2 regions of the Pseudoalteromonas sp. MMG012 genome follow, and region 2 is predicted to be linked to the other one. Evidence: predicted binding sites of a transcription regulator. Region 2 holds the regulator's gene; the other holds the start of a gene.
The links. Region 2 encodes NrdR, which represses ribonucleotide reductase genes. Its sites were predicted from a motif close to AAACACNANATNTNGTGTTT; they were not measured.
Positions count from the first base shown of each region.

Region 1: the regulator NrdR is predicted to act here: its motif matches at 4,104-4,123, upstream of nrdA (class 1a ribonucleoside-diphosphate reductase subunit alpha).

Region 1 covers NZ_JAGJEF010000003.1:15,239-30,774, forward strand. Annotated here, with positions in the region: gene gyrA (DNA gyrase subunit A) at 1-2,286, opposite strand, end outside; gene ubiG (bifunctional 2-polyprenyl-6-hydroxyphenol methylase/3-demethylubiquinol 3-O-methyltransferase UbiG) at 2,478-3,188, shown strand; gene J8L97_RS01685 (HAD family hydrolase) at 3,185-3,832, shown strand; gene nrdA (class 1a ribonucleoside-diphosphate reductase subunit alpha) at 4,194-6,479, shown strand; gene nrdB (class Ia ribonucleoside-diphosphate reductase subunit beta) at 6,529-7,659, shown strand; gene yfaE (class I ribonucleotide reductase maintenance protein YfaE) at 7,659-7,931, shown strand; gene J8L97_RS01705 (YaeQ family protein) at 7,955-8,479, opposite strand; gene J8L97_RS01710 (TonB-dependent receptor domain-containing protein) at 8,635-11,187, shown strand; gene J8L97_RS01715 (di-heme-cytochrome C peroxidase) at 11,359-13,185, shown strand; gene J8L97_RS01720 (methyl-accepting chemotaxis protein) at 13,362-15,536, shown strand, end outside.
Region 2 covers NZ_JAGJEF010000029.1:6,981-22,516, reverse strand. Annotated here, with positions in the region: gene thrA (bifunctional aspartate kinase/homoserine dehydrogenase I) at 1-2,161, shown strand, start outside; gene thrB (homoserine kinase) at 2,174-3,112, shown strand; gene thrC (threonine synthase) at 3,114-4,397, shown strand; gene glyA (serine hydroxymethyltransferase) at 4,649-5,905, shown strand; gene nrdR (transcriptional regulator NrdR) at 5,991-6,440, shown strand; gene ribD (bifunctional diaminohydroxyphosphoribosylaminopyrimidine deaminase/5-amino-6-(5-phosphoribosylamino)uracil reductase RibD) at 6,470-7,549, shown strand; gene J8L97_RS11590 (riboflavin synthase) at 7,560-8,216, shown strand; gene ribBA (bifunctional 3,4-dihydroxy-2-butanone-4-phosphate synthase/GTP cyclohydrolase II) at 8,249-9,358, shown strand; gene ribE (6,7-dimethyl-8-ribityllumazine synthase) at 9,511-9,975, shown strand; gene nusB (transcription antitermination factor NusB) at 9,987-10,397, shown strand; gene thiL (thiamine-phosphate kinase) at 10,441-11,403, shown strand; gene J8L97_RS11565 (phosphatidylglycerophosphatase A) at 11,412-11,891, shown strand; gene J8L97_RS11560 (ligand-binding sensor domain-containing diguanylate cyclase) at 11,907-15,014, shown strand; gene J8L97_RS11555 (DUF962 domain-containing protein) at 15,033-15,338, opposite strand; gene dxs (1-deoxy-D-xylulose-5-phosphate synthase) at 15,386-15,536, opposite strand, start outside.

The DNA of each region.
Region 1 (15,536 bases), on a different contig from region 2:
ATCATTTTTAGGTACTATCAGTGATACAACTTTAACACCGTCCGGCATTTTTATACCACGAACACCAGTCGCTGTGCGACCCATCGGACGCAATGCCAGCATTTCTTCACCGGTTTCTGGGTCAACTTTCACTTCACCAGTTTCAGAATCACGTAATTTTTCGTTAAATCGAACAACTTTACCATGATCAGTAAATAACATGATGTCATTACTGCCATCAGTGATATTTGCTCCGATTAGGTTATCGCCTTCATTTAAGTTAATTGCAATGATGCCACTTGCGCGTTGTCGACTATAAGCTGTTAATGGTGTTTTCTTAACCGTACCATTTGCTGTCGCCATCAATACGTATTTATCTTCCTCATACTCGCGTACTGGGAGAATGGTGGTAATACGCTCGTCTGCTTCTAATGGCAATAGGTTAACAATTGGTTTGCCGCGTGCTGTACGTGATGCCAGTGGCAGTTGATACACTTTAAGCCAGTACATACGACCTGATGTCGAGAAACATAGAATTGTATCGTGCGTATTGGCAACCAATAAACGCTCTATGAAATCTTCATCTTTCATCTTAGTCGCGGCTTTACCTTTGCCTCCACGGCGCTGGGCTTCATAATCTGACAACGGCTGATATTTCACATAACCTTCATGAGACAGCGTAACCACAACATCTTCTTCATTGATAAGATCTTCTAAACTAATATCGTGTGCTGCTGCACTGATCTCTGTACGACGCTCATCCCCGTAGGTTTCTTTAATTTGAACTAACTCATCACGAATAACTTCCATTAAACGCTCAGGAGAAGACAAAATAAATAGTAGTTCAGCAATGACATCTAACAGTTCTTGATATTCAGCTAGGATTTTTTCGTGTTCTAAGCCAGTCAGTTTATGTAAACGTAAATCTAAGATGGCTTGAGCCTGTTGCTCTGACAAATAATATTGGCCATCACGAATACCCAACTCAGCAGCCAACCAATCTGGGCGTGCAACATTATCTTCGCCTGCTTTTTCAAGCATTGATTTAACTGAACCTAACTCCCACGGACGCGCTATTAGAGCTTGCTTCGCTTCAGAAGGGCTTGGAGACTTTCTGATCAATTCAATGATCGGGTCAATATTAGCCAACGCAATAGCAAGACCTTCAAGCGTATGCGCTCTATCTCTGGCCTTACGTAAATCAAATACGGTGCGACGCGTAACAACTTCTCGTCTGTGAACGATAAACGCATCTAGCATTTCTTTTAGGTTAAAACACTTAGGTTGGTTATTATCCAACGCAACCATGTTCATACCAAATACTGTTTGTAACTGAGTTTGCGAATATAAGTTATTTAAAATAACTTCTCCTACTTCGCCTCGTTTCACTTCAATTACAACACGCATCCCGTCTTTATCAGACTCGTCACGCAGTGCGCTGATCCCTTCGACTTTTTTGTCTTTGACCAGCTCAGCTATTTTTTCGATTAATCGTGCTTTGTTAACCTGATAAGGTAACTCATGCACAATAATTGTTTCTTTGCCTGTTTTCTCATCAACTTCGACTTCTGCACGAGCTCGCACATAAATTTTACCGCGACCCGTCTTGTAGGCTTGTTCAATTCCTTTTTTACCGTTGATAATTGCAGCGGTCGGAAAGTCAGGCCCTGGGATATAATCAATCAGTTCTTCAATGGTCAAATCAGGGTTTTGGATGAGTGCCAAACAGCCGTTAATAACTTCAGTCAAGTTATGTGGCGGAATATTGGTCGCCATCCCAACAGCAATACCAGAAGACCCATTCACTAATAAGCTAGGGACCTTAGTTGGTAGTACATCTGGAATTTGCTCTGTTCCGTCGTAGTTAGGAACATAATCAACGGTTTCTTTTTCTAAATCAGCCAGCAATTCATGAGATATTTTTGCCATACGTACTTCGGTATAACGCATCGCAGCAGCTGAATCGCCGTCGACTGAGCCGAAGTTACCTTGGCCGTCAACCAACATATAACGCAGAGAAAATGGTTGCGCCATACGTACGATAGTGTCGTACACTGCGCTGTCACCATGAGGGTGATATTTACCGATCACATCACCGACTACACGAGCCGATTTTTTGTAAGGCTTATTCCAGTCATTTTTTAACTCATTCATCGCGAACAATACGCGACGGTGAACGGGCTTTAACCCATCCCGTACGTCAGGTAATGCACGCCCTACAATTACACTCATTGCGTAATCTAGGTATGAATTTTTGAGTTCATCTTCAATATTGACTGGCAGGATTTCATTGGCGAGATCAGTCATTCGATTCCACTTTCCTTCAGTGTCTATCTCTTTTATGTCAAACTAGTCAGACTTATGACAAAGAGATTGAGTTATTATTAATTTCTGAATAGCTATGCTAACACACTTTTTTATAATTTACAGGCGCAAGATTTTAGTGATTTTAATCTGACCCTGCTTATAATGCGCTCAGATTAACGAGGAAGTTTTTTATGACCGAACATCAAAATGTAGATCCACAAGAAATAGCAAAATTTGAAGACATTGCTCAGCAATGGTGGGATACAGAAGGCGAATTCAAACCATTACATGACATAAACCCATTACGGCTAGACTTTATCAATCACCGAAGCCAAGGTTTATTTGAGAAAACTGTACTCGATGTAGGCTGTGGCGGCGGCATACTCACTGAAAGTATGGCCAAACTTGGTGCAAATGCCACTGGCATTGATATGGGGCAAGAGCCATTAAACGTAGCTAAACTGCATAGCTTAGAAGCGGGTGTTAAAGTTAATTATCAAAAAATACCTGCTGAAACATTCGCACAACAAAACCCCGAGCAGTTCGATGTCGTTACCTGTATGGAAATGTTAGAACATGTCCCAGATCCTGCTTCTATCATTAAAGCTGTTGCAGCACTGGCTAAACCCGGCGCGCATGCTTTTTTCTCAACCCTCAATAAAACCACCAAAGCGTACCTATTAGCCATTGTTGGAGCAGAGAAAGTATTGAAAATGGTGCCAGAAGGCACCCATGACCATGATAAGTTCATTCGCCCTTCCACACTGATTAAATGGGCTGAACAGTGTGGCTTAAAAGTAAGAGCCAGTGCAGGAATTAACTATAACCCACTCTCAAAAACATTTACGTTAACTGACGATGTAAGTGTTAATTACATCCTCCACTTTGAGAAACTAGCATGATAGAAGCTGTCATTTTTGATTTAGATGGAACATTACTCAATACTTGTGACGATTTAGGTGCTGCACTCAATCATACTTTAAAGTTGCATGGCTTACCTGAAGTCAGTAAAGCAGCATATAGCCCAGCTATCTCTAACGGCGTTAAAGCGCTACTAGAAGTTGGGTTCGGTGACAAGCTGACGGACTATGATGTTGAACAGCTGCGCCAACATGTTTTAGATTATTACGCAAATAATTTAGCGGTATATAGTCATTGCTTTGAAGGTATTAGTACTTTGCTACAGTCACTCAACGATGCAAATATACAAATCGCAATTATGACAAACAAGCCAACTTTCCTAACGCTGCCCCTACTGAAAAAAATAGATGAACTCAAAAACATCCGTGTTGTTGTGTGTGGAGACACGCTCTCAGAAGCAAAGCCATCCCCCAAGCCATTATTGCATGCAGCGCATCAATTAAACGTTAACCCAGAAAGATGTTACTACGTTGGGGACGCAGAAAGAGACATACAAGCAGCTAAGGCAGCCAAAATGCGTCCTGTTGCTGCACTGTGGGGATATGTTCCTAGTGAGACAATTGCACGGTCGTGGGCCGCGGATCTGAATCTTACTAACCCTGTGGGACTACTTCAGCACATTTAGTATTATAAAATCAGACAAAGCACCATATGTAGTGTTTTGTCTGTATTTTGATACCTAGCTGCATATAAAAAAATCAGTCAGTTTTTTTTTTCAATTTACAAAAAAATAGTCTTCATTGAGTTGATTTTTTTATGGCGGCTTAGTGTATAAAACCTCAAAGGTTAATGAACACTAACACAATGCAATTATCCCTAAGTTATCCACAATTGAGAGCAAGTTGTTCTATTGCAAAATTGCCATAACCCCACTATCTTGTGATCCGCAGGGGCACTCCCACCATATATAGTGGTTAAAAGCTAAGCAATTGTTGTCTCAGCGATCAATATAAAAATACACATTCCGAAGGAATACAGGCACAACTATGAACCAACAGCTATCTGTCAGTAAAAGAAACGGCCGAAAAGAGCCGCTCGATTTAGATAAAATCCACCGCGTTATCACGTGGGCTGCGGAAGGTCTAAATAATGTTTCTGTGTCACAAGTTGAACTTAAGTCACATATTCAGTTTTATGATGGCATTCGCACTGAAGACATCCATGAAACAATCATAAAAGCCGCTGCCGATTTAATTGATAAAGACTCACCTGACTATCAATACCTTGCTGCCAGACTAGCCATATTCCACCTTCGGAAAAAAGCGTATGGTCAATTTGAGCCACCTCGCTTATATGATCACATTACTAAATTGGTCGAAGACAAGCGCTATGATCAACATTTATTGGTTGATTATACAGAAGCAGAATTACACGAGCTTGATGCTTACTTAGATCATTCTCGAGATCTTAATTTTAGCTATGCCGCGGTTAAGCAGCTCGAAGGTAAATATTTAGTACAAAACCGAGTAACCGGAGAAATCTATGAAAGCGCTCAGTTCTTATATATCTTAGTTGCCGCAAGCTTATTCTCTGATTACCCAAAAGAAACGCGTATTGATTATATCAAACGCTTTTACGATGCAATTTCATTGTTCAAGATATCATTACCAACCCCCATTATGGCAGGTGTACGTACACCAACACGTCAGTTTAGTTCATGCGTACTCATTGAGTGTGGTGATAGCTTAGATTCTATCAATGCGACTTCGTCCGCGATTGTTAAGTACGTGAGCCAACGTGCAGGTATTGGTATAAATGCAGGTAGAATTCGTGCTCTAGGTAGCCCTATTCGCAACGGTGAGGCATACCATACTGGATGTATTCCATTTTATAAGCACTTCCAAACTGCTGTTAAAAGCTGCTCACAAGGTGGTGTACGCGGTGGTGCTGCCACATTGTTCTACCCACTTTGGCATTTAGAAGTAGAAAATTTACTGGTTCTAAAGAATAACCGCGGTGTTGAAGAAAACCGAGTTCGCCATTTAGACTACGGCGTACAGTTTAACAAAACTATGTATGCCCGCTTGATTAAAGATGATTACATCACGCTATTTAGTCCTTCAGACGTACCGGGCTTATACGACGCATTTTTTGAAGATCAAGACAAGTTCGAATCACTATATGTGCAGTACGAGCAAGATGAATCTATTCGTAAGAAACGTATAAAGGCCATCGAATTATTCTCTATGTTTGCACAAGAGCGCGCAAGCACGGGCAGAATTTATCTACAAAATGTTGATCATTGTAATACGCATAGCCCGTTCGATTCGAAAGTTGCTCCTATTCGCCAGTCTAATTTGTGCCTAGAAATAGCATTACCGACAAAGCCACTAAACAATGTAAATGATGCGGAAGGCGAAATTGCATTGTGTACACTGTCGGCATTTAACTTAGGCGCCCTCGAATCATTAGACGAGCTTGATGAGCTTGCTGATTTGGCCGTACGTGCACTCGACAACTTACTGGATTTCCAAGATTACCCTGTGCCGGCTGCGCATACAGCGACAATGGGTAGAAGAACACTCGGTATAGGTGTTATCAACTACGCTTACTACCTTGCTAAAAACGGTGTAAAATATTCAGATGGCAGTGCTAATGGCCTGACACACCAAACATTTGAAGCAATTCAATATTATTTAATGAAAGCATCAAATACTTTGGCGAAAGAACGCGGCGCATGTCCATTATTTAATGAAACCACGTACTCTCAAGGCATTATGCCCATAGACACCTATAAGCGTGATCTAGACAAAGTATGTGATGAAGCATTAAAGCTTGATTGGGACGCGCTACGTGCCAGCATTAAAGAACATGGTATGCGTAACTCAACGCTATCAGCCTTAATGCCATCTGAAACATCGTCGCAAATATCAAATGCGACCAATGGTATTGAACCACCTCGAGGTCATATCAGTGTCAAAGCAAGTAAAGATGGCATTTTAAAGCAGGTCGTTCCAGAGTATGAACGCTTGAAAGACAACTATGAGTTGCTTTGGGACATTCCGTCTAACGATGGCTACCTTGCACTCGTTGGTATTATGCAAAAATTTGTTGACCAAACTATTTCTGCTAACACCAACTACGACCCGAATAAATTTGAAGGTGGTAAAGTTCCAATGAAACTACTGCTGAAAGATTTGCTTACTGCATACAAATTAGGGGTAAAAACGCTTTATTATCATAATACCCGTGATGGCGCTTCTGATGCTCATGATGAAATGAAACCAGAAGTTGAAGATGATGGCTGTGAAGGCGGCGCGTGTAAAATTTAAGCTTTAGCGGGCCTTTTCGGCCCGCCCTCTTTAGTATCGAGTATTAACTATGTCCTATTCTACGTTTAGCAGAAAACACAACGATCAACTACAGGAGCCAATGTTTTTTGGCCAAACTGTAAACGTTTCTCGTTATGACCAACAAAAGTACCCTATTTTTGAAAAGCTGATTGAAAAACAACTGTCCTTTTTCTGGCGACCAGAAGAAGTCGATGTGAGTAAAGATAAAATAGATTTTCAGGCACTGCCTGAACACGAGAAACATATATTTTTAAGTAACTTGAAATACCAAACACTATTAGATAGTGTCCAAGGTCGTTCTCCTAACGTTGCACTATTGCCGATTGTATCTATCCCTGAATTAGAAACTTGGATTGAGACATGGGCGTTCAGCGAAACAATTCATAGTCGCTCATATACGCACATTATTCGTAATGTAACGCAGTCACCTGAACTTATTTTTGATGACATTGTCAGCAACGACAAAATTAATGAGCGTGCTGATGCCGTCACGCGTTATTATGATGCTTTGATTGAGCAAGTCTCCCTATTTAACTTGTATGGTGAGGGTAAACATGAGGTCAATGGCAAAACTGTTGTAATTAGTTTATTCGAGTTGAAAAAACTACTTTACCTTTGCGTCATGTCGGTAAATATCTTAGAAGCTATTCGTTTTTACGTCAGCTTTGCGTGTTCGTTTGCTTTTGCAGAACGTGAGTTAATGGAAGGCAATGCAAAAATCATTAAGTTAATTGCGCGTGATGAAGCACTCCATTTATCTGGTACACAACATATGCTCAACATAATGCAAGAAGGCAAGGACGACCCTGAAATGGCAATCGTCGCTGCACAATGTAAAGACGAAGCAATCGCGATGTTTGTAGAAGCTGCTGAGCAAGAAAAAGAATGGGCTGAGTACTTATTTAAAGATGGCTCAATGATTGGCCTAAATAAAGATATTTTATGCCAGTATGTCGAGTACATCACTAATACACGTATGACTGCCGTCGGCTTACCAACACAATTTGAAAAAAAATCTAACCCAATCCCTTGGATCAATGCGTGGTTAATTTCAGATAATGTCCAAGTTGCACCACAAGAAGCTGAAATTAGCTCCTATCTTGTTGGACAAATAGACTCAAAGGTTGATGCCTCTGACTTCGGTGATTTTGACTTGTAATGGTTGAAAAACCCTACCCTGTGATAACGATAACAGATCACGATGAGCCACTTGAATTTGTGGCTCATTCCCCAACTCTATTACATACATTGGAAGCTGCAAATATAGATGTACCATATCAATGTCGTGAAGGGTTTTGTGGGGCGTGCAGAGCACAGCTCAATGAGGGGAAAATCACCTATAATCAAGAGCCTCTCGCTTTTGTACGAGAAGGAGAGATATTACTATGCTGCTCTCGCCCCCTCTCTAACATTAAAATTACGCTGCTATAGAAACAAGTTGCCCCTAGCGGGTTTTAGAGCAGTTGAGCAACACTGGTTTCATAGTATTCATGCTTATCACTAATGCTCAGTTGATTTTGTTCAATCACCACATCCCAATGCAAGCTGCGACTTAATGCATCACTTAATGCATCTACAAACTGTGCTTCAAGAGAAAAAACACTTAAATTATCTATCAAATGTAATCTTTGCGACACCTCATCAAACCACACATCATTTTCTTTTATTAAAATCACCAATTTACCAAACAATTTAGCGAGTCGTATGATCTCATCGAACTCCAAGGTATTTGCATACAAAGCCACGGTAATATAGCCAGTATCATCTTCCAGCCATACATCCGGCTTTTGTTTGTCTGAGTTGGCGTTTAAATTTGCTTTTTGATCATAAGATATCGCGCACAATCCTACTATTTTAAGTACAAAATGCTCAAGAGATTCAGACTTTTGTAACGCAGTCGTAAACACTTCTTGGTGATTGGCATGATGAAATAAGTCAGCCACATTAACGCGCGCTTTAAAAACAAAAGGTTTGATCATGTTAATCTCCCTACTCTGTCACGCTCTAACTATAGACTTTGTGTCGATTTTAGCAAAAATATTTGAGGTTATAGTATAACATCATTGAACTGCCAATTATGTGGTGTTATATTGTCACGAATTAATTCAACCTCAACGTTAGTGTCTAATAAATTATGATGAAGCAGTCTCTTATCAGCAGTGCAATTGTTACTGCACTTTTCTCAAGCAACGTATTTGCCGCAGATGTAAAAGGTAAAATACTCGACAATAACAATCAGCCAGTAAGTGGAGCAAAAGTACACTTACATGGTAAAAGCCAGTCAGTAACTACTGATAAAAACGGCCAATTTACAATTAATGTCGATGCCGACTCACAACTTCATATCACCAAAAACAATTATTTAGATGAACGCTTACCAGTAATAACCGATAACGCTTATGTAACCGTCGTACTAAAGCCTAGTGCTGTTGAAAGTATGGTTGTTTATGCATCTGCGTTACACAAAAATAATGTTGAAATGGCGTCTCCAGTGACAGTATTAGCTGGTGACGAATTGAAAAACGCAGCCAAGCCAACTCTTGGGGAAACGCTGAAAGGTCAACCTGGCATCAATGCAAGCTACTTTGGTCCTGTTTCTTCGAGCCCTATTATTCGAGGCTTAGACGGTCCTCGTGTCAAAATTACTCAAAATGGATTAGACAGCAGTGATGCATCTCGCGTTGGCCCTGACCACGCAAATACAAACGACAGTCTATCCGCACAACAAATTGAAGTGCTTCGTGGGCCAGCGACATTGTTATATGGCTCAGGCGCGATTGGTGGCGTTGTAAATGTGGTCGATAATCGTATTCCTACTGACATTATAGAGTCATTGTCTGGCGCCGCTGAGTATAGCCACGATACGGTATCTAATACCAATACCTATGCTGCAATGCTTGAAACTGGATCTGACGGTTTTAATTTCCATTTTGACGGCGTAAGCCGCAAAGGTGGTGATTATGACACGCCTGAGTTTAACTTACCGCATGAAGAACACGACGAGCATGGCGAAGATGATCATGACGCACATGATGATCACGGGCACGAGGGTGAGCATGATGATCACAATGAGTCACCTGAAACGGCTAAAAAGGTAGATAATACTTTTATAGATTCTCAGCAAGTTAATTTTGGTACTAGTTACGTAAATGAACATTTAACACTGGGTTTAAGCTTCGGTCGAATTGATACAGATTACGGTATTCCTGCCCATAGTCATGAAGGTCATGACCATGACGAGCATGAAGGCCATGAACATGACGAGCATGAAGGTGAAGATGATCATGCAGATGAAAGCGCTGAACAAGGTGTATTTGCTCGTGTAAAACAAGACCGTTGGCAAGCTCTCTTTAACTACTCTCTTCATAACGAATGGATTGAATCAATTAATGTAAGAGCGGGTTATACGGACTATGAGCATAGCGAGATTGAGCATGGCAGTATTGGCACAACATTCAAAAACAAAACCACAGAGTTACGCACCGGCATAGAACATCGTATCGGTGAATGGCACGGTATTGTAGGATACCATTACGCAGATAGCGACTATAAAGCTGATGGTGCCGAAGCATTTACTCCAGCAACAGAAACAAAATCTCATGCGCTGTTTTTACTTGAAGAACGCACGTTTGGTGATTTTACTCTAGAGCTTGGTGCGCGTATTGAAGATTTTCAGCTATCTAGCTTAGTAACAACTGAAGCGCATCACGATGATCATGACGACCACGGTGATGATGATCATGACGACCACGGCCATGATGATCATGACGACCACGGCCATGATGATCACGACGACCACGGACATGATGATCACGACGACCACAAAGAATATGAATCAGTGGCTTATCAATTAGACATGACAAATATCAGTGCTTCAATTGGTGGTGTTTACAATTTTACAGAAGGGCATAACGTCGCATTTAATGTTTCTCGTTCTGAGCGAGCTCCCCTAACGGCCGAACTATTGTCAAATGGTACCCATATTGCTACTCGTACTTACGAGCTAGGCCTTGGCTATGTAATTGAAGATGGTGAAGTGCATTTCGAGCCGCAGGAAATTGCGCAAGAAACGGCCACTAATATTGATTTCAGCGTACGTCGTTTTATTGGTGATTTTGGCTATACCATTAACGTTTTCTATAATGACGTTGCTAATTATTACTATCAACAAAATACAGGGTTAATGTTTACCTCTGAACATGGTATTGAAAACGCAGATCATTTCCATGAAGGCGCATTACCAGTATTTAAGTTTGCCAGTGATGATGCTGAACTTTATGGTGTTGAGCTAGATGCACATTATCGGATCAATGATAAAAACCGTGTGAAAGTATTCGCTGACACGCTAACAGCTAAATTAGACAATGACCAATATCTACCTCGGATCCCAAGTAATAAGCTTGGCGTGAAATATGAATATGAGCATGCAGGTTGGAAAGCAAATATGACAATAACACGTTATAATAGCCAATCAGATATTGCTGCTTATGAGAGTAAAACTAATGGTTATACATTGGTAGATACAAGCTTTCAGTATGATTTCTCGGCACAGGGTATCGACTTTGTTGGCTACGCTAATATTGACAACTTGACCAATGAACTTGGCTTTGTACATAGCTCCTTCATAAAAGAACAAGCCCCTTTACCGGGTAGAAACTTAAAATTAGGCTTACGCGCCTACTTTTAATTCGCGCTTCGGAAAATGGAACCAAACCTAGTTTTGGTTCCATTTTTTCTTCAATATTTTCCCTTCCCCCTTCTTACACTTTCAACGTTAAATTAATGTAATGCTCTGTAATGGATAAAATTAACATTTAGACCTATGCTCTGCCCACTTCAATTAGTAAGGACAGATGCAATGAGCAAGTTACGTATTGCTACACTCTCTAGCATAATAGGCCTCGTCACGGTCGTTGGCTGCAGTACACAACAATCCGCACCACCCGTTAACCCACCAAAAATAACACCAGCAGAAGGTGGTGAAATTAAACGGGTGTGGTTAGATCAAGGCTGGAGCGAGCAAATAAGAAACGATTTTTGGTTTACTAATCAAGGCGCACAAATCATTCCCTACACATGGTTTGTATGGCTTGAACAAGCAGAAAGTGAGCAACTATTTCGCCACACGGATCATATGGAGATGTTACGTTACTTGCCGATGCAAGCATCACAGTCAAATCCTGGTGGTCTTCCCATAGGCTTTGCATTGCATAATAATCAAACAACTGGTGAAAGCTGGGTTGGTATGACGTGCGCAGCTTGTCATACTAACCAATTAGATTATAAAGGGACAAAAATACTCATCGAAGGTGCGCCGACACTCGGTAATTTTGTACTTTTTTTCAAAAAACTGATTGAAGCTATGGATAAAACCCTAGCTGACACAGCCAAATTTGAGCGTTTTGCAGCAAATGTACTCGGCCCAAATAGAACGGACAATGATGTAGCACAATTAAAAACTCGCCTCCAAGACATTGCATTGGCTTCAGCAAAACGCCAAACTGTTAATGCACTACCTACAGACTACCCTGAAGATTTTACAAGTTATGCACGGCTTGATGCTTTTGGCAATATACAAAACGCCGGAACGGCTTTTGCTCTACATGACCTTACAAATAAAAACACGCCGACAGGCCCTGTATCATATCCGTTCTTGTGGGGAACCCATCAATCCGATGTTGTACAATGGAATGCTTCAGCACCTAATACCCCTATTGTAGGACCTCTGGTGAGAAATATTGGCGAGGTCGTCGGTGTATTTGGTAGCTTAGATATTAAGGAGGCGCCTATATGGCAACGTTTATGGGGTAAAAAGGTTCGCTATTCTTCAACCGTTGATATTATGGGTCTAGGCTACCTTGAATCATGGGTTAAAACACTCAAGTCACCACAATGGCCTGTCCAGTACTTCCCTGCGATAGACAACAATAAAGCCGCCGCTGGCGCACTGTTATATAAAGCGGAATGTGCGAGCTGTCATCAAATTGTTCCGCGCGAAGATGAGCTTAAACGCTACATTGCAAACCAAACCCTGATAAGTGAATTAGGCACTGATCCTGTAACGGCTTACAACGCATCATGCCATATGGCGAACACGCTTATTCTAGAAGGAACTAAAGAGCGTATATTAATTGGTGATAAGTTCGGGCCAACTGGTAATGCGATTGATATTCCTGTAAATGGTGTTGTAGGTCTGGTGCTTAAAGATATTCCACTTGCATTAAAAGCAGGTAATATTGCTGAACGTACACAAGCCAATGGCAAAAAGCTCAGTGGGCTTGCTGAATTTGAGGCACTGGTATCTGAGCATCTAAAAGCCCGTAATAACAAAGCAAAATCTGCCGCTACTGACTGTATAGATGGCACATTAGACAATGGTGTATATAAAGGACGACCTTTAAATGGTATTTGGGCAACCGCGCCATACTTACACAACGGCTCTGTCGCAAGTTTATGGGAGCTTTTACAAACTCCCAAAGCTCGATCTAACACTTTTTGGGTCGGTAGTAGAGAGTTTGATCCTGTCAACGTAGGTTATGAAACGCATCAAGGGTTGAATTTGTTTAAAGTCACTGATAGCAATGGCAAAATTAGAGCTGGTAACTCTAACTTAGGCCATAGCTATGGCACCCACCTAAACGATACGCAAAAATGGCAACTCGTTGAGTTCATGAAAACACTTTAATATCAAAGGGGCATAGGCCATCAGCTTATGCCCTACTTCGGCTTTTTACCTTCACTAAATACCTACGCATGCCTGTCATATATATGTCATTTATTTACAACAAGTATTTGAGTTTATGAGAATTTTTACTATATTTTGGTAATGATGCAAAATAAAACCTTGCAAGGAAGATACGTATGAATAGTGTAAAAGCCAAATTAATGCTGTGTGTCATCAGTGGTATGTCAATAATACTCATTGGCGCGTTAGTGACTTTATTTTTAGTAAAAAATGTCGCAGCAGAATTAGATTCATTAATAAACAATGAATTATCTACCCGTCAGCAAGTCGGCCTGATATCTAGCCAGTTTAAAACACAAGTTCAAGAATGGAAAAATGTCTTGATCAGAGGAAGTGAACCAGAGCAATACGAAAAATATTGGCTACGGTTCGAAAAAAATGAACAACTGATACAAGATAATATTAAAGTGCTGCTAGATACCCATACACTCCCTGATTCTATTATTCACCAATTAGCTAGTTTTCAAAAAGAACACCAAAAGCTAGGGGTATTATATCGAGTAGGATTAAATGAATATAGTGCATCCTTATTTAACACCCAAATAGGCGATAAAGCAGTAAAAGGTATAGACCGCTTGTCGGCTAAGCTCCTTGGTGATATCAACGTTGCGATCACCCATTTAGTTTCTGATCGTTCTGTTGCCCTCACTGCAAAAAAAGAGCAAGTGCTATTTCAAAGTATGGTCATGATGTTTATTTTGTCTTCAGTAATACTCCTACTTATGACGTTATTCATTCAAAGGTTGATCACGCATCCTATTCGCCAAGCTTCCAGCATAGCTGAACAAATTGCTAGCGGGAATTTGGCAAACGATATTCATGGACACGACAATGATGAAATTGGTTTACTGTTAAATAATCTCAATACTATGCAGCAAAATTTACTGGCTATGACCGATGACCTCAAACTGCAAATGGTGCAACAACAAACCCAAGCTCAAGAAAATGGAAGAATTAAACAAGCACTTGATAATGCCGCAGCGCCTGTGATGTTAAGTGATGGCAACGGTAAAATCATTTATTCCAATCACCAGTGTGAGCGTCTATTTCTTCGCTATAAAGATCAAATAAAAGCCACTCAACCCAATGTCACATCATTAAATGAAGCTAATGTAGAACACTTTTTTGATCAACAAAGCTGCTATGGCACACTCCGTGAAGCACACAGGCACCAAGTTGAATGCGAAGTAAATTACCAATCTGTGATATTTAATGTTGTCGCGGGCCCAGTTTTCGATGAAGAAAAACACCTATTGGGCATTGTTTATGAACTCTCCGATCTGACTGAGCAGCGCTACGCAGAAGAACAAGTAGGAAAAATCATTCAATCAGCATCTCAAGGACAGCTTGCCACACGCTTAGATAGCACAGAATTTACCGGCTTTATGCATACACTCGCAAAAAGCATAAACTCACTACTTGATGCCATTGCCCTTCCTATCAAACAAACCAAAGATACCCTTAACTTAATTGCAACTGGCCAAGTGCCTGATGCTATTCACGGAGATTACAGCGGTGAGTTTCTAGAAATAAATCATAGCCTCAAAACAGCAACTGGTGCAATCAATGCGCTCATCGCGGATACCAATATGTTAATGGAAGCGGCCAGTCAAGGTGAACTCTCAAAACGCGCTGATATTAACCTGCATCAAGGTGATTTCCAGAGTATCGTAAAAGGGTTCAACACCACATTAGATGTGATTGTAGAGCCTGTACGCCTAACCGCTGATTATTTAGATCTCATAGCCAAAGGACAATTACCTACAGATATTAGTAATAGCTATCAAGGCGACTTTCTACAAATTAAGAATAGCTTAACAACATCAATTGATGCGATTAAAAGTATGGTAAAAGACACCACTGAGCTGGCGCAAGCTGCCAGCAAAGGGCAACTTGAACAGCGAGTCGATGCTTCTAAACATCAAGGGGAATTTTCCGTTATCGTTGGTGGGATAAATTCAACAATTGATGCGATCTCTAAGCCTTTGCATGAATGCAAATCGGTCATGCATGCACTATCTGAAGGTAACTTAACGCAACTTGTGGAAGGTGAATATCAAGGTGATTTTAATACTTTAAAGCACTCTGTTAATACATCGGTATCAAACCTTGCAAAGATGGTCAGTCAAATACGCACCACAGCCAATACAATTAATGGCTCGGCAAATGGAATAAAGCTGGGTATGAATGATTTAAGTGCACGCACAGAATCACAAGCGGCATCCATTGAACAAACCACCGCGTCGATGAGTGATATCACCCACACGGTTTCCATCAACTCCAAAGATGCG
Region 2 (15,536 bases):
TTGGCCTGACTTTTCAGCTTTGGCTAATAAATTAGCTGGGGTAAAACTTCTCAATCATTGTCCAGCACAAGTGCGCGCTTACATCATAAGCTTTGGCGAGCGAGTGAGCTGTGCCTTAATGCAAGCTATGTTGGGCAGCGCTCAAGCCAGTTATTTAGATGCGACAGACTGTATAGCGACTGTTGGTGGGTATTTAGATGCGGAAGTTGATTTAAAGCTGAGTAAGGCGCAATTTACTTTATCTATGCGTGAAAACCCCAACAAGTATTATATCATGCCAGGGTTTACCGGTCGCAATCAAGAGGGCGAACTTACGACACTTGGTCGCAATGGTTCTGATTACTCAGCAGCTGTTGCAGCCGCTTGTTTGCAAGCACAAGTCTGCCAAATATGGACTGATGTTGATGGTGTTTATAATGCGGATCCTCGTTTTATACGTAAAGCAACTAAAGTTGATTGGCTCTCTTATAAAGAAGCAATGGAATTATCTTATTTTGGCGCCAAAGTACTTCATCCGAAAACTATCTTGCCTTGTGCGAAAGCGGGTGTGCCGTGTGAAATAAAAAATACCCATAACCCAGATGTGCCAGGCTCGGTGATAAGTAATGAGCGTCGTGGTAATGAGCAGGTGAAAGCTTTATCAAGCTTAGAATCGCTCGCGATGCTGACGGTGTCAGGTCCTGGCATGAAAGGTAAAGTTGGTATGGCATCAAGAGTATTCAACGCGTTAGCGAATGATAACGTGTCTATTGTTTTAATCACTCAATCTTCTTGTGAATTCAGTATCAGTTTTTGTGTACACGAAGCAGATTTAAATCTGGCGTTGACCGCACTAGAACAAGCATTTGAATTAGAGTCTCAAGCGGGTTTGATTGAACCTGTTCAAGTACAAAGAGAGTTGGCGATAGTGACTCTGGTTGGTGATAATATGAAAGCACATCGTGGCTTAGCTGCGAAGTTCTTTGCATCATTAGCTCAAGCGCAAGTTAACATTGTAGCAATCGCTCAGGACTCTACCGAAAGTGCAATTTCTGCTGTTGTCGATGGCAGTTTATGTAATGATGCTGTGAAAGTATGCCATGAAAACTTCTTTACACATATTCCTTCAATTGATGTGTTTTTATTGGGGGTTGGCCTTGTAGGGCAGGAGCTTATCAAACAACTTGAAAAGCAACAATCTTGGCTTCAAAATCGAGATATAAAGTTGAACCTTTATGGTGTGGCCAATTCTCAAAAACTGTATCTAAATGCGCAAGGCGTCCCTTTTGATACTTGGCACGGAGAGTTAGAGCAGCAAACAGATGGACTTACTTTAGAAAGATTAGAAGCGTTTGTGAAATCAAACCACTTAATAAACCCTGTTATTGTCGATTGTACTTCATCGCAGCAGTTGGCTGACCAATATTGTAATTTTCTTAACGCCGGCTTTCATGTTGTTGCAGCCAATAAAAAAGCAAATACAGGAACTTATGATTACTATCAAGCATTAGTGAATGCAGCGCAACAAAAGCACCGTAAGTTTTTGTACGAAACAAATGTTGGAGCTGGCTTACCTGTATTAGATAATCTTCAGCTTTTATTTAGTGCGGGAGACGAACTCTTATCCTTTAATGGCATATTATCAGGGTCACTATCTTATATGTTTGGCGCATTAGAAGATGGCTTGAGTTTATCCGAGGCTACAGCGAAAGCGAAAGCAAACGGTTTTACAGAACCCGATCCTCGTGATGATTTATCGGGCACTGATGTGGCTCGTAAACTACTTATTATTGCCAGAGAGTCAGGGCTTGCGTTGGAGTTATCTGACATCGAAGTAGAACCGGTCGTCAGTGAGTCATTTTCTGAGGGAGCATCCGTTGACGAATTTATGACAAAACTTCCAGAGCTTGATGGTAGTTTTGCTTTGAAAGTGAAAGCCGCAGCAGAGCAAGGTCAAGTGTTGCGCTATGTTGGAAGTATTGAAAATGGCCATTGCAGAGTTGGTATTGAAGCCGTCGATAAGTCACATGCTTTATATGATATTCGAGATGGCGAAAATGCATTAGCCATATTGAGTCAGTATTATCAACCTCGCCCATTTGTTATTCGTGGTTATGGAGCAGGTGCTGAAGTCACGTCAGCGGGTGTTTTTGCTGATATATTAAAAACGTTGTCACGTTAGGAGTTACGCATAATGATATCTATTTATGCACCGGCATCCATTGGTAATTTTTGTGTTGGTTTTGATTCCTTAGGGGCTGCATTAGCGCCCATTGATGGTACTTTACTTGGCGATGTTGTTCATCTTGAACATGCGGACAACGATGCATTTTTTTGTGTTGGCCCATATGCCGAAAAGTTGCCAAAGAGCGCGCAAGAAAACTTAGCGTATCAATGTTTGGTGCATTTTCGAGAACATGTGGCTTCAGATATGCCAAGCGTGTCGTTAACTCTTGAAAAGCGTTTGCCGATAGGATCGGGGCTAGGCTCTAGTGCTTGCTCGGTTGTGGCAACATTTGCCGCGTTAAATGAGTTTGCACAAACGAAGTTATCTCAGGAAGCACTGATTGAGTTAATGGCTGACTTTGAGGGGAAGGTTAGTGGTGCTCGCCACTACGACAATATCACCCCGTGTTACCTAGGTGGGTTGCAGCTAACTTCCCATTTGGTCCCCAACAAGGCAGTCAGTGTTCCTGTCAGTGAAGATTGGCACTATGTTGCTGCTTTCCCAGGTTTTGCTTTAAATACTGCTAAAGCGAGAGGAGTACTACCGGCTAGTCTGGGCAATCATGAAGCGGTTGAATTTGCACAGCGGTTAGCGAGTTACTGCTTACTAATGCAAGTAGGACGTTTTGATGAAGCATTAGAACTTATGGAAGATAAATTGGCTGAACCCTACAGGCAGTCATTAATAGCTGGTTTTAGTGAGGCAAAATCGGCACTACCTAAATTGGGTGCTGAAATCGTGAGTATTTCAGGAGCAGGCCCGACGTTGTTCACTATTTGTAAGTCGTTGGCCGCAGCTGAACATTGTCAGCAGTGGTTGGAAAAAAATTATATTAATGCGCATGGCTTCAGCCACATTTGCAAGCTAGATAATCGTGGTACTCGTGCCATTTCTTTAGGAGTTTAAAATGAACCTCGTAAATTTAAAAGATAAACAACAACAGGTATCCTTTACGGAGGCGGTAAAAACGGGGTTAGGACGAAATCAAGGTGTATTTTTCCCCACTGATTTACGAAAACTCAGCGATGTAGATGCATTACTTGATTTGCCATTTGTAGAGCGAAGTACAGAAATACTTGCACATTTAATTGGCAATGAATTGCCTAAAGATACATTAGCAGACATGGTTCAGCGGGCTTTTAACTTTCCGGTGAAGTTAGAGAAAGTAGATGATAAAAACTATTGCTTGGAACTCTTTCATGGACCAACGCTTGCGTTTAAAGACTTTGGTGGGCGTTTTATGGCTGAATGTGTGGGGTTATTCAATCAAGGTGAACGCGTCACTATTTTAACCGCAACTAGCGGAGATACGGGCGCGGCTGTTGCTCACGCATTTTATAAAAAAGCCAATGTTGATGTGGTAATTTTGTATCCTGAAGGCAAAATATCACTGGCTCAGCAAAAACTATTCACCACTTTAGGTGAAAATATACATTGTTATGCGGTTGATGGTAGTTTTGATGATTGTCAGGCACTAGTAAAACAAGCTTTTTTGGATGAAGAGCTAAAAAGTAAATTAGGACTTAACTCTGCAAATTCAATTAATATAAGCCGTTTAGTGGCGCAAGTTTGTTATTATTTTGAAGCCTTAGCGCAATTACCGAAATCAGAGCGTGATAATGTGCATGTATCGGTGCCAAGTGGTAATTTTGGCAATGTGTGTGCTGCGATGATAGGTTCTGTCATTGGTTTGCCTATTGCTAAGCTATCAGCAACAACAAATCAAAATGACACTGTTCCACGATTTGTTCACTCTGGTGATTGGGCACCAAAAGCAACAATGGAATCATTATCAAACGCAATGGATGTGAGTAAACCTAATAATTGGCCAAGAGTGCAAAGCATGTTGGACTCTGAGCAGTTTAGTAAACATGATTTTTATTCACGTAGCGTGTCTGAGCAAGTGACAGAGAAAGTGATGCGAGAAATTGCCCATAAAGGGTATATCGCTGAGCCACATACAGCTATTGCGTTCGAAGGGCTACGCCATGATAAAGGTGAAAGTAGCATAGGTATATTTTTAGCTACGGCGCATCCCGCTAAATTTAAAGAGTCAGTTGAAAATGTGTTAGGTCAAGAAATTGCGATGCCTCACGTTTTACAAGACGCGTTAGATAAAAGCTGTTTAGCGCAACCGTTGGGTGCAGATTATCAACAATTAAAAGCGGCGATGTTTGAAAAACTGTTATAGAGATTAAAATCGATATATCGTGATGATAGGTATTTAAGAGTCGACTTGCTCGGCTCTTATATTAATAACTTTAATTCACTGGTTTTTATTTATTAAGATTATAAATGTTTAAATAAAAAAATATCATTGCATAAACACTGTGAAATAAATTCAATCCCTGTTTAAATATGCTCACGCCTACAGCATAGGCAATACACGCATTAGAGCGTACAATACGGCTTTTATACCTTTACGTGCCCCTAGGAGACCCCATGTTAGAACGTAACATGAACATTGCAGACTTTGATCCAGAATTATTTAACGCGATTGAGCTTGAAACAACTCGTCAAGAAGAACACATTGAACTTATCGCGTCTGAAAACTACTGTAGCCCACGCGTTCTTGAAGCGCAGGGTTCACAGTTAACAAATAAATACGCAGAAGGTTACCCAGGTAAGCGTTACTACGGTGGTTGTGAGCATGTCGATGTTGTTGAGCAGCTAGCGATTGATCGTGCTAATGCACTCTTTGGCTCAACTTACGCCAATGTTCAGCCGCATGCAGGTTCTCAAGCAAATGCAGCAGTATTTTTAGCGTTGTTAGACGCTGGTGATACTGTACTTGGTATGAGCTTAGCCCATGGTGGCCATTTGACTCATGGTTCTCATGTGAGCTTTTCTGGTAAATTGTATAATGCAGTGCAATACGGACTTAATGAAGCAACGGGTGAGATAGATTATGAGCAAGTAGAAGCGTTAGCGCTTGAGCATAAACCTAAAATGATCATCGGTGGGTTCTCTGCTTATTCTGGCATTGTTGACTGGGCTAAATTCCGAGAAATTGCAGATAAAGTTGGTGCATATTTATTTGTTGATATGGCGCACGTTGCAGGTTTAATTGCTGCTGGTGTATATCCAAGCCCTGTGCCTCACGCACATGTTGTCACTACGACAACACATAAAACACTCGCTGGTCCGCGTGGTGGTTTGATCATTTCGGCATGTGATGATGAAGCGATTTATAAAAAACTGAACAGTGCAGTATTCCCTGGTGGCCAAGGTGGCCCTCTATGTCATGTTATTGCGGCTAAAGCTGTTGCGTTTAAAGAAGCACTTCAACCTGAATTTAAAGCATATCAAACGCAAGTTGTTAAAAATGCTCAAACGATGGTGTCGGTTTTACAAGAACGTGGCTATAAGGTTGTCTCTGGAAAAACTGAAAACCATTTGTTTTTACTAGACCTTATTGATAAAGATATCACGGGTAAAGATGCAGATGCTGCATTGGGTCGTGCCAATATTACGGTTAATAAGAATTCAGTACCAAATGATCCTCGTTCACCATTTGTGACATCGGGTTTGCGTATAGGCTCTCCTGCGATTACGCGTCGCGGTTTTAAAGAGGCTGAGTCTCGTGAACTGGCTGGTTGGATTTGTGATGTACTAGACAATATTAATGATGAGTCAGTACAAGCGGATGTAAAAGAAAAAGTGAAAGCTATCTGTGCTAAATTACCCGTTTACGCATAATTTAGCGCACACAATTAGAGATTTTTGATATCATTAAGGCCGCTATTTAGCGGCCTTTTTTGTATCCAGTTATAAGTGAACAACTATGCATTGCCCATTTTGTACCGCCAAAGACACAAAAGTAATTGACTCGCGCCTTGTGAGCTCTGGTCATCAAGTGCGTCGTCGTCGCGAATGTATTGAATGTCATGAGCGTTTTACCACCTTCGAAGGTGCCGAACTTGTGATGCCAAGAGTGATAAAGCAAGATGGTTCAAGGGAGCCGTTTAATGAAGATAAGCTCATTAATGGGTTACATCGAGCTCTGGAAAAAAGACCTGTCAGTACCGAGCAAGTAGATGAAGTGATTCATGAGATTAAATCTACTATTCGGGCCACAGGTGAACGTGAGATCCCAAGTCATATGATTGGTGAATGCATAATGCAAGCCTTAAAAAAGCTAGATAAAGTAGCTTATGTGCGCTTTGCGTCGGTATATCGCTCTTTTGAGGATGTACGAGAATTTGGTGAAGAAATAGCACGGTTAGGGGATTAGCGGTGTTTAGTGAACAAGATAAGTCATATATGACGCGTGCAATTGAGTTAGCACAGCAAGGTCAATATACCACCACACCAAACCCAAATGTGGGATGTGTCATTGTAAAAAATGGTCGTATTGTTGGTGAAGGCTTTCACCAACAGGCTGGAGAAAGCCATGCTGAAGTTCATGCTCTTCGAGAAGCTGGCACTCAAGCGAGAGGTGCTACGGTTTACGTTACATTAGAACCTTGTAGCCACTTTGGGAAAACACCACCGTGCGCAAAAGGCTTGATTGATGCAGGTGTGAACAAAGTGATTGCAGCTATGGTGGATCCAAATCCACAGGTTGCCGGCCGTGGTTTAGCCATGCTAAAACAGGCGGGAGTTGAAACAGCGTTTGGGTTATTAGAGGAACAGGCTCGGGCCTTAAATGATGGCTTTCTTAAGCGAATGGAATTTGGACTCCCATTTGTAAGTTGTAAGCTGGCAGCGTCAGTGGATGGAAAAACCGCGTTGAGTAATGGTCAAAGTAAGTGGATAACTTCTTCAGCTGCGCGAAGAGATGTACAACTATTTAGAGCCCGAAGTTGTGCTGTCCTTACGGGGGCCGACACCGTTTTAGTTGACGATGCAAAAATGAATGTCCGTGAAAGTGAGTGTGATATTTCTCTTCCTGAAGGTAAGCAATTACGTCAGCCTACCAGAGTCATATTTGATTCACAAAATAGACTCTCACCAAACTTACCTTTGTTTAAAATTGATTCCCCCGTTATTATTTTAAGAACCAGTCTTGATAATTCTCATGACTGGCCGCACTTTGTAGAACAAGTGGTTGTCCCTGATAGCAAATTAAAAATTAATTGTCATGCGGCATTGGCTTTGCTTGCTCAACGCGGTATTAATCGAGTATGGCTTGAAGCTGGGGCAACTTTGGCAGGTGTTTTTCATCAACAAACACTAATAGATGAATTTGTTATTTATCTCGCCCCTAAAATAATTGGCCATGATGGACGAGGGTTGTTTAACACACAAACAATAGCATGCATGAATGATATAGCGACACTTAATTTTACGAGTGTTGAACGCATAGATGAAGACGTTCGTTTAATATTAAGACCAAGCTGATAGAGGCATTATGTTTACAGGTATAATTGAAGCAACCGGCACGCTCACTGAGTTGTCAGCCAACCACGGTGACTTAACTGTTCGAGTAAAAAGTGACACGTTACAGATGAATGATGTGAAGCTTGGAGACAGCATCGCAACCAATGGTGTGTGCCTGACTGTTATTGAAAAGTATAGTGATGGTTTTAAAGCTGACCTATCAAATGAGACTTTACATCTGACATTGTTTGCACAGTATAAAGTGGGTCAAAAAGTGAATTTAGAGAAGGCCTTGCAACCGATATCGCGACTTGGAGGGCATTTAGTGTCAGGTCATGTTGATGGTGTAGCCACGATTGAAAGTGTAACGTCAAATGCACGAGCGATAGAGTATTGGTTAGCAGTACCAGGTGACCTAATGAAATATATTCCTTATAAAGGCTCAGTTGCAATTGATGGTATAAGCTTGACAGTCAATGAGATAAAAGAAAACAAATTTAAACTGACAATCGTACCCCATACGGCACAAGAAACCACCATTGTAGACTTTCAAGTTGGCTCAAAGGTTAATTTAGAAGTCGATCAAATTTCTCGTTATTTAGAGCGTTTGATACAAGGGGCGCAAATGCCAGCGAAAGAATCAACTCTCACAACGAATTTGTTAGCCAAAGCGGGCTTTATAAAGTAACCCGATAGCAAATCAAAATAGACAGGTAAATTATGAATTTAAATAGTGCGCAAGAGATCATTGATGATATAAAAGCCGGTAAAATGGTTATTTTAATGGATGATGAAGACCGCGAAAACGAAGGGGATTTAATTGTGGCAGCTGAACACATTTCGGCTGATACAATTAACTTTATGGCCACTCATGGTCGTGGGCTTATTTGTCTAACAATGACTCAAGAGCGTTGTCAGCAATTAGACTTACCATTGATGGTTCGCAATAATGGTGCACAGTTTTCAACTAACTTTACCATGTCTATAGAAGCTGCGAAGGGCGTAACAACAGGCATATCTGCTGCTGACCGAGCGCGGACTGTGCAAGCTGCGGTAGCCAAAGGTGCCGTACCGCAAGATATTGTACAACCAGGCCACATTTTTCCAATTATGGCACAAGCCGGTGGTGTCTTGACTCGGGCAGGTCATACCGAGGCGGGGTGTGACTTAGCGCGCTTGGCTGGTTTGGAGCCTTCATCTGTTATCGTTGAAATATTGAATGCCGACGGCACGATGGCACGTCGTCCACAGCTTGAGGTTTTTGCAAAGGAGCACGGGATAAAAATTGGCACTATTGCTGACCTCATTGAATATAGAAATCTCAATGAAACAACGATAGAAAAAGTCGCTGAATGTAAATTACCAACTGAGTTTGGTGAATTTAACTTAGTAACTTACAAAGATACAATTGATAGTCAGCTGCATTATGTGATGAAGCGCGGTGAAATCAGTACGAGTGAACCTACATTGGTACGAGTACATTTACAAAGTACATTTAATGATGTGTTACTTTCCGACCGAGGTGCAGATCGTAGCTGGAGTTTGCACAGTGCAATGAAGCACATTAGTGAAAATAATGGCGTGCTTGTGATTCTAGGAAAACAAGAAGATCCAACTGACATTGAAGCGATGGTAAAAGCATTTTCCGCAGAAGATGCTGGCGAAAGTGTTAATCATCGTAAGTTTCAAGGTACATCTCGTACTGTTGGTGTTGGGTCGCAGATTTTGGCCGATTTAGGTATTCAAAAAATGCGTTTAATGAGTATGCCTAAAAAGTATCATGCGCTTTCCGGCTTTCATTTAGAAGTCGTAGAATACGTTGAACCATAATAGCTTCTGAGGCGCATATATTTGCGTGATTAAAGGTTGTTTGGGGAAAGCTAAAGTTGTGCTATTATGCGCACCAATTTGGCAATTGCTCATACCAAGCTACTCCTATGTAAGAGGGTAGGTGTGGTATTACACAAGATTAGGATCATCTAATGAATATTATTGAAGGTAACAAGTACGCGCCAGGCAAGAAATTTGCCATTGTCATATCACGTTTCAATGACTTCATCGGAAGCAGTTTACTTGACGGTGCTGTTGATGAGTTAAAACGCACAGGCGGTGTCAGTGATGATGATATTACTGTGGTATATGTTCCGGGTGCTGTAGAATTGCCTCTTGCTGCGAAACGTATTGCAATGAAGAAAGAGTTTGACGCAATAATTGCACTGGGTGTGATTATTCGTGGTGGTACGCCACACTTTGATTTGGTTGCAAATGAATCCAACAAAGGATTAGCAAGTGTTTCATTAGATTATGATATTCCAGTTGCATTTGGTGTTTTGACCACTGAAAGTATCGAGCAAGCTATTGAACGTGCGGGAACTAAGATGGGCAACAAAGGTGGCGAAGCTGCACTTGGTGCGCTAGAAATGGTTAACGTACTCGATAAAATTTAAGAGGATCCTCAGTGAAACCAGCAGCAAGACGTAAAGCGCGCGTATTAGCACTACAAGCCGTGTACTCATGGCAATTAAGTGGCAACCCAATTGGTGACATCGAGCAACAAATGTTGATTGAAAATGATGTTACGAAAGTGGATGTTGAGTATTTTAAAGACTTAGCGCGTGGCGTTGCAGTTAATCAAAAACAGCTTGATGAAATTGTTACTCCTCACTTATCTCGTCCATTTGATGATTTAGATATGGTAGAAAGAGCTGTACTTCGCGTGAGTGCATATGAACTTAAATTCCGCGAAGACGTTCCTTACAAAGTTGCTATCAATGAAGGTATTGAGTTAGCTAAAATATTTGGTGCAGAAGACAGTCATAAGTTTGTCAATGGAGTGCTAGATAAAGCGGTTAAAGATATCCGCAAGTAAGGGCAACAAAAAGGAGAGCCGGCGTTGGCCGGCTTTTTTGTGTATGAAGGAATTTGAATTAATCAATCGCTATTTCACTGGTCGAGGCGTTGCACGACGAGATGTAGATTTAGGGATTGGAGATGATTGTGCACTTGTTAACGTTCCTGAGCATTGTCAGTTAGCAATAACAACAGACACGCTTGTTGAGGGCGTTCACTTTTTTTCAGATATACCACCTCGGGCATTAGGTCACCGAGTTTTGGCTGTTAACCTAAGTGATTTAGCTGCAATGGGGGCAGAGCCAACTTGGGTGTCGTTAGGCTTAACATTACCCAATATTGACCCAAATTGGTTAGATGAGTTTACTGAAGGCATGCATGAGATAGCTGAATATTTTAATGTTCAGATTATCGGCGGAGATACGACTCAAGGGCCACTGACCATCACTATTTGTGCTAAGGGCATTGTACCGAAAGGAAAAGCTTTGACTCGTTCAGGTGCAAAGGTTGGTGATTGGATTTATGTCACAGGTTCTTTGGGTGATGCAGGGTTGGCCATTGAAAGCCGCAAAAATAGCTGGCAATTAGACGATGAGGCGTTTGCCAGTGCATTACAGCGCTTTCATTTTCCATCGCCACGTGTTGCAGCAGGACAAGCTTTACGAGGTATAGCTTCGTCTGCGATAGATATTTCGGATGGGTTAGTTGCCGACTTAACGCATATATTGCGCCAATCAGGTGTTGCAGCTCAAATAAATGCAGATATGGTTCCGATGTCAGACGCGTTACGAAACAGCGTATCAGTAGAGCAATCTTTACAATTAGCGCTGGCATATGGTGATGATTATGAGTTGCTGTTTACTGTTTCTGAAGGAAGTAAGCTTGCTATGGAGGCAAAGCTACGTCAGTACGGTGTTGAGCCGGTATGTATTGGCCAAATCCAAGCAGGAGATGGCAATATCGAATTATTATATGAAAACCACCCTTGGCCTTTTCCAAAGACTGGTTTTGAGCACTTTAGCTAGGAGAAGGTTTGGCTAAGCAGTTTAATTTAAAGCGACCCCACCAGTTTTTTGGTTTAGGGTTTGGCTTAGGGTTATCTCCTGTCGCACCTGGTACTGTTGGTACATTTGCGGCTTTACCCTTTATTTTTATTACTTACAGTTACCCACTGTGGTTGCAGTGTGTGTTTGCGATTGTGATTAGTGTTTTTGGCTTGTGGGCTTGTGGGCAAACGGCGAAAGACGTACAAGTACATGATCATCCAGCTATTGTATGGGATGAAGTCGCAGGGTTCTATATTACAATGTTAGGTGCGGCATTAAGTTGGCAAACTTTACTTGCTGGGTTTCTGTTGTTCCGTTTCTTTGATATTGTAAAACCTGGGCCGATTAAATTATTAGACAAGCGCTTAAAAGGCGGCTGGGGAATAATGGCGGATGATATTTTAGCAGGTGTTTTTTCATTGATTTGTTTACAGGCTTTGCTGAAAACGGGTGTTTTAGCAGGCTAATTTAGGCTGATATTTGTGACTAAGAAAAGAACGTTAGTAACGACTTGTTTGTTTTTTATTTTGGGGGTGGTTTTATTTGCAAACACCGCTTCTGCAGCAATCAATGATTACGTTGTAAAACAATGGAATTTACAAAACGGTTTACCGTCACAATCTATCGCCAGTATTGTGCAAGATAATAATGGGTATATTTGGCTGGGTACGCAGTTTGGCTTAAGTCGTTTTGATGGGCATAAGTTCACTAATTTAACTACCCAGAACAGTGCTTTTTTACAATCGAATGCCATTCATAAGTTGATTATTGATAAGTACGGCATGTTATGGATAGGCACTCGTCGTGGCTTACATCGCTTAAATCCTCAAACATTAGAAGCACAAACCTTTAATATTCAAGGACCGGTTCGTGATTTACTGCAAGATCACGATGGCGGTATCTGGATTGCGTCAAATGGTTTGTATTACGTCTCTGCTGAGAAGTTGTCTGAAAAGAATGTGAAGCGCGAGGCATTAAGTCTGACGCCTAGAAAGATCAATCAAATTGTTGGTTCAGTAACACGCATGGCACTTTCATCTGATGGTATTTGGTTGGTCAACGAGCACCATTTATTGAAGATTAAAGAATCAAGGTCGGTCAGTAACACGGAGTTTCGCTTAGAACTTGCAAGTAAGTTGTCTTTACCTCGACAGTTGGCACAAACCATTATCCATGATTTATCGTGGATAGATGGTCGACTTTACCTCGCATCCGAATTAGGTGCTTACTTCCTTGATATCGATGAAGTGATAAGACGGTACGATGAAATTGGTAATACGGCCGTATACAAGTTTCAAGGTGATGAAGATGGGGGGTTTTGGGTATCTACATCAAATGAGTTGATGTATAGGGAGTCCAATGGTAATTGGCAATCAGTTAAACCGACTCAATCAGATCAAAATATATGGTTTTCAGATATTTTTAAAGATCGTGAAGATAATATTTGGTTGGGTAGCTTAAATGAAGGCTTGTGGTTTGCGCATTCAGGCAAAGTAGAGAGGCACCAAGTTGGACCTTTAAGTAACCAAGGTGTTACTGCAATAACTCAAGCTGAAGATGAGTCTGTTTGGGTTTCTAGTCGATTGGGCATAGGTGTGTTGAGTGATGGAGATACATATCGGCAAGTTTTGTCTATGCAGCAGTTGCAACGGCGCCAAGTTTTTGATTTGGAGTTTCAAGGAAGTCGCCTATATTTAGGTACAGAAAAGGGGGTATTACTTTACGAACAAGGTAAGATATATACTCTGCCATTCATTGAGTTAAGAGATAATCCCGTTTTCTCAATTAGTACATCAAATAAAGGGGGTTTGTGGCTCGGTACTGGTCGTGGACTATATCGATTAGATTACGCAGGCTTAACGCCATTCGCATACAACTCCTTCCTAGGTAGTCAATACATTACATTCGTTTTAGATTTACCGAACTTTGGCTTCATTGGCACAAATAAAGGTGCTTACCAATACAATGAACGTGGTATTGAAAAGCTGGGGGGACATACCTCCCTTGATGTCGCTTATGTTACGAGTATTTTACATCTTGACGGTATCTCTACGCTTATAGGCTCACGAAGCCATGGGTTGTTTTATAAGACTGATGAGGGTCTTTGGCACCAACTAGATGCGTCAAACGGATTGCCTTATGGTTCAATTAATTCTCTTTACTATGATAAACAGTTTGAGCAAATTTGGGTGAGTACAAAAAAGGGCGTGTATAGAATGCCTGCACCGCAATTTAAGAAGAACATCGATAATTTGAGAGTAGAGCAAGTCATTAGCCAATTTGACCGTCAGTTAGATGGTAAAGCGAGTCAATGTTGCTCTGGCTTTGGCCATGATGCAGTTATGGAAACGCAAAGTGCAATTTGGTATCCGAGTTCTCAGGGGATTGTTGAGATACCAAAAGACGTTAAGTTGTTTGGGGCTGATGAATTAAAGCCCAAAATAGAAGCGCTTTATACACAAGAAAGGCGGATTTCGAGTTCTGAACTGATGGCACCTATTTTGTTAGGTAACGGGGAACGCGATATTACGGTTCAATACACCGCGATTGATTTTTATGCACCTAAAAGTATCGAGTTCAGATACCGTTTATCGAGTAAAGAAAAAGGTGAGTGGCGCGATGCTCCAGAAGGTCAAGAAGCCATTTATACCAACTTACCACCTGGGGAGTATATCTTTGAACTCGAGGTTAAGCGTCGAGGGGAGGACTGGTCTAAAGCGAGAGCAAAACATGTCGCGATTTCATTACCGAGACGTTTTGATGAAACTATTTATTTTCGTCTCGTGATCACATGTGGTTTTATTTTCTTGTTTTACCTTATTTTTTGGGTATTTAGAGCACAGGAAAGACGTAAGCAAATGGCATTAGAAAACTTAGTGGCTGATCGTACTACCGAATTAAGAAAAGCCAATGAAAAACTAAACCAAGTTAATACCCAGTTAAAGCTAGTGAGCCATACCGATGAATTAACAGGGTTGCGTAGCCGCCGCTTTTTGTTCGACCAATTGCCGAAAGATGTGGAGCATTATCAGCGAAATGCACAATCGTTACAGCAGCAAAATAAACGATTGGTATTAATGATTTTGAATATTGATAGCTTTAGTAAGATTAATGATACACATGGTCCAATTGGTGGAGATAGTTGCCTTCAGCAATTGGCTACATTGTTAAATATGCGCACACAAGGCTCTGATTATGTCGCGCGTTGGAGTGGTGATGAGTTTTTGTTGTTACTACGAGATTTTAAACGTGACGAAGTGGTAGATTACGTAGGGGACTTATGTAAGGCCGTGGCAGATTTTGAGTTTAATCTACCGAATGGTAAATCGATGAAAATGACGGTGTCTATGGGTTGGTCTTTTTACCCATTACCATTGCTTGGTGGTCAGGTGATTGGTTGGGAGGCATCCGTGAACCTTGCTGATATTGCGTTACACCAAGTAAAACATCGAGGCGGAGATGGCGCTGCAACGATTATTTTCGATGAACAACTAGATGCATTCGAGTTCGAGCAAAGCAGTAATATTGAATCACAATTGCAAACATTACAGGAAAATGGTTTGGCTGAAGTGAAAGTATGGATGCGATGAACAGAACTGCTAATTACGCTACTTTCTGCATAACCATTGATAATACATCACCCAGTCAGCTATGAAGGAATAGAGTGGGTATTTAAATGTAGCAGGTGTGTTTTTCTCAAATATAACATGACCAAACCATGCAAACCCGTAACCTGTAATGGGTATGAAAATAAGAGTGCTTGCAGATTGCATTAAGCATGATGTAATGATGAGTCCGATAACGCATGTACAACCAATATAATGCATCCCTCGGCATGCAGGTTGACGATGTTCACGTAAATAAAACACATAAAAATCAGAGAATGAGTTGAATGAGGGGGTCTTTTTAGTCATCAAGTTAATTCTCTGTTCGATAAAAAAGGAGCTATACGCTCCTTTTTTTACTTAACAAGTGTATTGATGGTATGCAGTATCCCTTGCGCAGACAAGCCCATCTCATCGTGAATTTCATCTTGTGTCCCATGTTTGATAAATTCATCAGGAATACCCAGATGGTTAATTTTTGTTACTACCCCAATACTGGAAAAGAAC